2 linked regions of the Lacrimispora indolis DSM 755 genome follow. The protein of the gene in region 1 interacts with the protein of each later gene in a pairwise test. Links are inferred from orthologs where the notes say so. Each region holds a gene or a part of one and is shown in the gene's direction. Other genes may lie near its edges.

Region 1 (3,174 bases):
TTATTTTGTCATGCAGTTATAATGATCTTAGTTTAATTATAAGTTAAAGAAGGTGAAGAAGTGTCAGAGAGAGAAATTTCCAAAGCAGTGATTACCAGGCTTCCGAGATATTACCGGTATCTGGGCGAGTTAATGGAAGATGGAGTGGAACGTATTTCCTCCAATGAGTTAAGCAACAGAATGAAAGTGACCGCTTCCCAAATCCGCCAGGATTTGAATAATTTCGGCGGGTTCGGCCAGCAGGGTTATGGCTATAATGTAAAATATTTATATGCAGAGATCGGGAAGATACTGGGAATTGACAGGCAGCATAATATCGTTATCATAGGCGCTGGAAATTTAGGTCAGGCAATTGCCAATTATGCAAATTTTGAAAAACGTGGCTTCCTCATTAAAGGAATGTTTGATATCAATCCACGGCTGATCGGCCTTGTGGTCCGTGGAATTGAGATCCGCAGCGTAGATGATCTGGAGCAGTTTGTAAAGGACAATGATGTTCAGATTGCTGCTCTGACCATTCCAAAGACAAAGGCACCGGAGATTGCGGACCGCCTTGTAAAGGCAGGGATCAAGGCGATCTGGAATTTTGCTCATACGGATCTTAGCGTGCCCGATGATGTGGTGGTGGAAAATGTCCACTTATCGGAAAGCCTGATGCGGCTGTCTTACCGGGTCTGTAACATGCAGGATCAGAACGAGGAAGAAAAAAACAAGCAAGCTGAAAAAAAGGGGTAACATGCCTGCCGGCAGGTGAAGGGGAGACTTTTCGCTGCCGGTAGTTTTTCTATGACAAGGTTTAAGGAAACACCCTACGGGTATACCTTTACACCCGATGGAGCGGGGTGGACCCTGCCCAGAAAGCATGGGCTATAATAAGGAAAGGCGGGAGAAATATGAGATATCTGGTAACAGGAGGACAGATGAAGGAGGTGGACCGCTATACCATAGAGAAGGTGGGGATCCCCTCTCTGGTGCTTATGGAACGGGCAGCCCTGGCGGTTACAGAAGAAGTAGTAAAATACGGGAAAAAGACGGACCGGATATGGGTCTTATGCGGAAACGGCAATAACGGGGCGGACGGAGTCGCAGCTGCCAGAATGCTGCATTTAAAAGGATATGCAGTGTCAGCCTTGCTTGCAGGAGGAAGGGAAAAGGGAAGCGGTGAATATCTTACTCAGGTTTCCATTGCAGAGCATACGGGCGTCCATCTGGTGGAATTCCCTGATTTTAAACCCGGCTCCATCCATATTCTCATTGACGCGCTTTTTGGCGTGGGGCTGGACCGGGAGATCCTTGGTAAATACCGGGAAATCATTGAGGCAGTTTTTTTCTACAGGCCGGAATTTACGGTGGCAGTGGATATTCCCTCAGGCATTCATTCCGATACGGGACAGGTCATGGGCATTGCCTTAAAGGCGGATGTGACCGTCACCTTTGGCTATGAAAAGCTGGGGACCATGCTGTATCCCGGAAAAGAATACGGCGGAAAGGTTCTTGTGGCTGACATCGGTTTTCCGGGCAAAAGCCTGGAACGCCTTAAACCGGAATTTTTTACTCTGGATCCAGGGGATGAGGAACAGCTCCCTAAACGCCCGGCTTATTCCAATAAAGGGACCTTTGGAAAGGTCCTTGTTGTGGCTGGATCGAAAAACATGAGCGGAGCCGCTTATTTAAGCGCCCTTGCCGCTTACCGGACAGGGGCAGGGCTGGTGAAGATTTTTACTGTAGAGGAAAACAGGACCATCCTCCAGACAGGGCTTCCGGAAGCCATCATCACCACCTACGACGCAAAAGAGGCAGAGGCATGTACGGCAGGATTTAAAGAGCTGCTGGTAAAGCAGTGTGAGTGGGCCACCGCAATTGTTCTGGGGCCTGGGCTTGGGCAGGAAGTCTATGTGAGGAATTTGGTGGAGGAAGTCCTTGCAAATGCATATGTTCCCATTATTCTGGATGCAGATGGCCTGGGAGCCATCGCTTCAAACCCGGAACTAACCAGCTATTTCACGGAAAACATCATTGTGACGCCTCACTTAGGAGAGATGGCAAGGCTAACCGGCAGTTCTGTGGGAACCATAAGGAAAAACTTGGTGGCAACTGCCAGGGAATATGCGGACCGGTTCGGCATCACCTGTGTGCTGAAGGATGCGGCGACCATTGGAGCGTTAAAGGATCAGAGGACCTATATCAATGGAAGCGGCAACAGCGCCATGGCAAAAGCCGGTTCAGGAGATGTGCTGACAGGGATTATAGCCGGGCTTCTGGCCCTTGGCTTAGAAGAGTCGGATGCAGCGGCTTTTGGCATATGGCTTCATGGCCGTACAGGAGACATGGTAAGAGAGAAACAGGGAGATCACAGTCTTCTTGCCAGGGAGCTGGCAGAAGAGATACATTCAATATGGCAGGGACAAACGAGGTAACAGAGAGATGAAATTATACAGCAGAGTTTATGAGACAGTGGATTTGGATGCCATTGGGCACAACATGGAAGCCATGAAGGCAAATTTAAAGGAAGGGACCAGGATGATCGGTGTTGTGAAATCCGACGGATACGGCCACGGAGCGGTTCCCATAGCCTGGGCCATAGATCCTTATGTGTGGGGATATGCGGTGGCGACCGTGGAGGAAGGCGTGATCTTAAGAAAACACGGGATCAAAAAGCCCATTCTGGTCCTGGGCGTAGTGCCCTTGGATGGATACGGCCTTTTGGTGGAAAATGAAATCAGCTCTGCGGTATTTCAGCTGAAACGGGCGGAACGCCTTTCCTGTCTGGCAGAAAAGGAAGGAAAAAAAGCAGTCGTCCATCTGGTAGTGGATACGGGCATGAGCCGGATCGGATATCCGGTAACAGAGGCAGCGGCGGATGAGGCTGCAAAAATCTGCAGCCTTCCGGGAATTGCAGTGGAAGGGCTGTTCACTCATTTCGCAAAGGCGGATGAAAGGAATAAGGAAGCCACAGATAAACAGATTGAAAAGTACGAAAAGTTCGTGACAATGCTCACTGAGAGAGGGATCACCATTCCTATCCTTCACTGCTCCAACAGCGCCGGGATCCTGGATGTGCAGAAGGCCAACTTTCATGCGGTACGGGCAGGAATATCCCTTTACGGCATTTATCCCTCGGAGGAAGTTGACAGGAACACGGTAAAGCTGGAGCCTGCTATGGAATTAAAAAGC
Region 2 (3,326 bases), 540 kb from region 1 along the record:
GATGGCATATTGAATGCTCCGTAATGTCCAAGAAATATCTTGGGGATCAAATCGATATTCATGCAGGCGGAGAAGATTTAATCTTCCCCCATCATGAGAACGAGATCGCCCAGAGTGAGGCGGCCAATGGAAAGGAATTTGCGAAATACTGGATGCACAATGGCTTCCTGAACATTGATAATAAAAAGATGTCCAAATCTTTGGGTAATTTTTTCACTGTACGGGATATCAGCGAAAAGTATGATTTACAGGTTCTTCGCTTCTTTATGCTCAGCGCACATTACAGAAGCCCCATTAATTTCAGCGCCGATTTAATGGAAGCATCAAAGAACGGGCTGGATAGAATCCTGACTGCTGTGGATAAATTAAAAGGACTGGAGGCCTCTGCAAAAACAGAAAAGCTTCTTGAAGGTGAGGATAAAAAGGCCGCACAGGAGCTGGTTTCCAAATATGAGACAGCAATGGATGATGATTTCAACACAGCAGATGCTATTTCCGCCATTTTTGAGCTGGTAAAATTAAGCAATTCCACCACAAACGAAGACAGTTCCAAAGAATATGTGGTCTACTTAAAGAAAACCATTGAACGGCTGTGCGATGTTCTTGGAATTATTACGGAAAAAAAAGAAGAGATCCTGGATGATGAGATCGAAGCAATGATCGCAGACAGGCAGCAGGCCAGAAAAGACAAGAACTTTGCCCTTGCTGATGAGATCCGCGGAAAGCTTTTAGAAAAGGGGATCGTTTTGGAGGACACCAGGGAAGGTGTAAAATGGAAGAGAATATAACATCACTGTCAGGGTTTTCTGATTTTTTTAAGGATACGCTGAAGCTGAAGGAAGTGGATATAAAATCCTATTCTCCATTGGCACTGGCTTATATCGGGGATGCGGTATATGAATTGATCGTGCGGACAAAGGTTATGAACCATGGAAGCACCCAGGTGCATAATATGCATAAGAAGAGTGCCAGGCTGGTGAATGCAGGAGCCCAGGCAGAGATCATCCGCCGGCTTCTTGAAGACGAGGATTTAACTCCGGAAGAGGTGACAGCATACAAGCGGGGGCGCAATGCCAAGGCGGTGACGACTGCAAAGCATGCAACCGTTGCCGATTACAGGACTGCCACCGGATTTGAAGCCTTGTGCGGCTATCTGTATTTAAACGGCGATTTAGACCGGCTGGTCACCCTGGTGGGAAAGGGACTTGAACGAATAGGAGAACTGGAATGATAGAGGAATTTACGATAGAGGGAAGAAATGCGGTTTTGGAAGCATTCCGTTCCGGAAAGACGATTGATAAGCTGTACGTGCAAAAGGGAGTTCAGGATGGCCCGATCCAGTCCATTATCCGGGAAGCAAAAAAGAAGGATACCATCATTAATTTCGTGGAAAGGGAGCGCCTGGACCAGATGTCCGAGGAAGGACATCATCAGGGGGTCATTGCCCATGCGGCAGCCTATGAATACGCGGAAGTGGAAGATTTATTAAAGGCGGCAGAGGAAAAAGGGGAGCCCCCCTTCCTCTTCCTGTTAGACGGGATCGAGGATCCACATAATCTGGGGGCGATCATCCGTACAGCCAATTTAGCCGGGGCACATGGGGTCATTATTCCAAAACGCCGGGCAGTGGGACTTACGGCAACGGTTGCAAAGACCTCAGCAGGGGCGCTTAATTATACGCCGGTGGCCAAGGTCACCAACTTAACGGCTACCATGGAAGAATTGAAGAAAAAAGGAATGTGGTTTGTCTGTGCCGATATGGGCGGGGAAATGATGTACCGCCTTGATTTAAAGGGGCCAATCGGCCTTGTAATCGGCGGTGAGGGCAGCGGTGTGGGAAAACTGGTCAGGGAAACATGTGACATGGTCGCTTCCATACCTATGAAGGGGGATATCGATTCTTTGAATGCTTCTGTAGCAGCAGGTGTGCTGGCGTATGAGATTGTTAGACAACGTTTGGGACAATAGATGAGGAGAGATGATGATTATGAAAAAGAATGGTACGTTTATGGCGGCTGTTTGCGCCGGAATACTGTTTTCTTTCAGCGGCTTTGTGTCAGGCAGTAATATTGCTGCAGCGGACAGTACAGATGAAAGCATTGAGTGGAAGACTGTGGTGACCATTGAGGACGATGCGGTTCCTCTTTATTCAAAACCGGCCGGGAGCAATGTGAGAATCCCTCAGGCTCCGGGAACGGTCACCTATGGGAACGGCTCTGTGCTCATCGATGCTTCCAATACAAGCCATGGCTATGTGATGGTCCAGTACAGCGGAAATTCCTCCAAGATAAAGGTTCAGGTGATAAAAGGCGGAGGAGAGACGTATTCCTATGATTTAAATGCCAGATCCTCCTATGAGGTCTTCCCTCTGACGGAAGGAAACGGAAAATACACGGTCCGGGTTCTGGAGCAGGTACAGGGGACCCAATATGCCATAAAATCCAGCAGCGATATCAATGTGACCCTTGCAGATCAGTTTGATCCATTTCTTTACCCTAATCAGTATGTGAATTTTTCCGCGGGAAGTGCGGTGGTGAAAATGGGAGAGGAGCTGGCGGCTTCTGCAACCGATGACATTGGGGTTGTGACCAACGTTTATAATTTTGTAATCAAGAATTTCACTTACGATACGGCGCTGGCAAGCTCCGTTCAGTCCGGCTATCTGCCCAATGTGGATCAGGTGCTGGCTCAGAAAAAGGGGATCTGCTTTGACTATGCGGCAGTTATGACAGCAATGCTTCGTTCCCAGGATATCCCCACAAAGCTGGTGGTGGGCTATACGGGCAGCCTTTACCATGCGTGGGTCAATGTTTATATTGACGGCCAGGGCTGGGTAGACAATATCATCTATTTTGACGGATATGACTGGAAGCTTATGGACCCGACATTTGCATCTTCCGGAAACAGTGACCCGGCCATACAGCAATATATCACAAACAGCTCCAATTATAAGGCAAAATATACGTACTAAAGAACTTCATTTAAAGGAGATACAACAGATGAAAACGAAAGCGAAAAAGCCGTATTCCTCAAGGGAACTTTCCGCTTTCTGCCTTCAAATATCCATTCTTCTCCATGCTGCAATCCCTCTTGACGAGGGATTGTCTGTTATGGCGGAGGATGCGGTATGGGAGGAAGAGAAAAAGCTTCTTATACAGATGGCGGAGGAGGCGGAGCTGGGCATTCCTTTCTCGAAAGTGCTGGAAAATACAGGCGTTTATCCTTTCTATGTGATCCATATGGCAAAGCTGGGGGAGGAAACCGGGACCCTGGACCAGATCATGGAATCCCTGGCAGGATATTATGAAAAAGAACATACTCTTATG

What was found.
Region 2: the proteins of K401_RS0127725 (region 1) and rlmB interact in binary tests that used the Escherichia coli proteins (3 or more experiments, as listed by UniProt). The link is inferred for Lacrimispora indolis DSM 755 from one-to-one orthologs.

Annotation. Positions count from the first base shown.
Region 1 is NZ_AZUI01000001.1:5,714,289-5,717,462, reverse strand. The notes cover bases 309-3,155. They hold K401_RS0127725 (bifunctional ADP-dependent NAD(P)H-hydrate dehydratase/NAD(P)H-hydrate epimerase), read left to right. Parts: upstream 309-893; coding sequence 894-2,417; downstream 2,418-3,155. Other genes in these bases: alr (alanine racemase), read left to right, coding at 2,425-3,155; K401_RS0127730 (redox-sensing transcriptional repressor Rex), read left to right, coding at 309-735. Also shown: more of K401_RS0127730, read left to right, coding at 61-308; more of alr, read left to right, coding at 3,156-3,174. UniProt on the Escherichia coli protein: Bifunctional enzyme that catalyzes the epimerization of the S- and R-forms of NAD(P)HX and the dehydration of the S-form of NAD(P)HX at the expense of ADP, which is converted to AMP.
Region 2 is NZ_AZUI01000001.1:6,250,388-6,253,713, reverse strand. The notes cover bases 99-3,097. They hold rlmB (23S rRNA (guanosine(2251)-2'-O)-methyltransferase RlmB), read left to right. Parts: upstream 99-1,227; coding sequence 1,228-1,968; downstream 1,969-3,097. Other genes in these bases: K401_RS0130260 (type II secretion system F family protein), read left to right, coding at 3,000-3,097; K401_RS0130265 (transglutaminase-like domain-containing protein), read left to right, coding at 1,988-2,971; K401_RS0130275 (Mini-ribonuclease 3), read left to right, coding at 773-1,231; cysS (cysteine--tRNA ligase), read left to right, coding at 99-788. Outside these bases: more of cysS, read left to right, coding at 1-98; more of K401_RS0130260, read left to right, coding at 3,098-3,326. UniProt on the Escherichia coli protein: Specifically methylates the ribose of guanosine 2251 in 23S rRNA.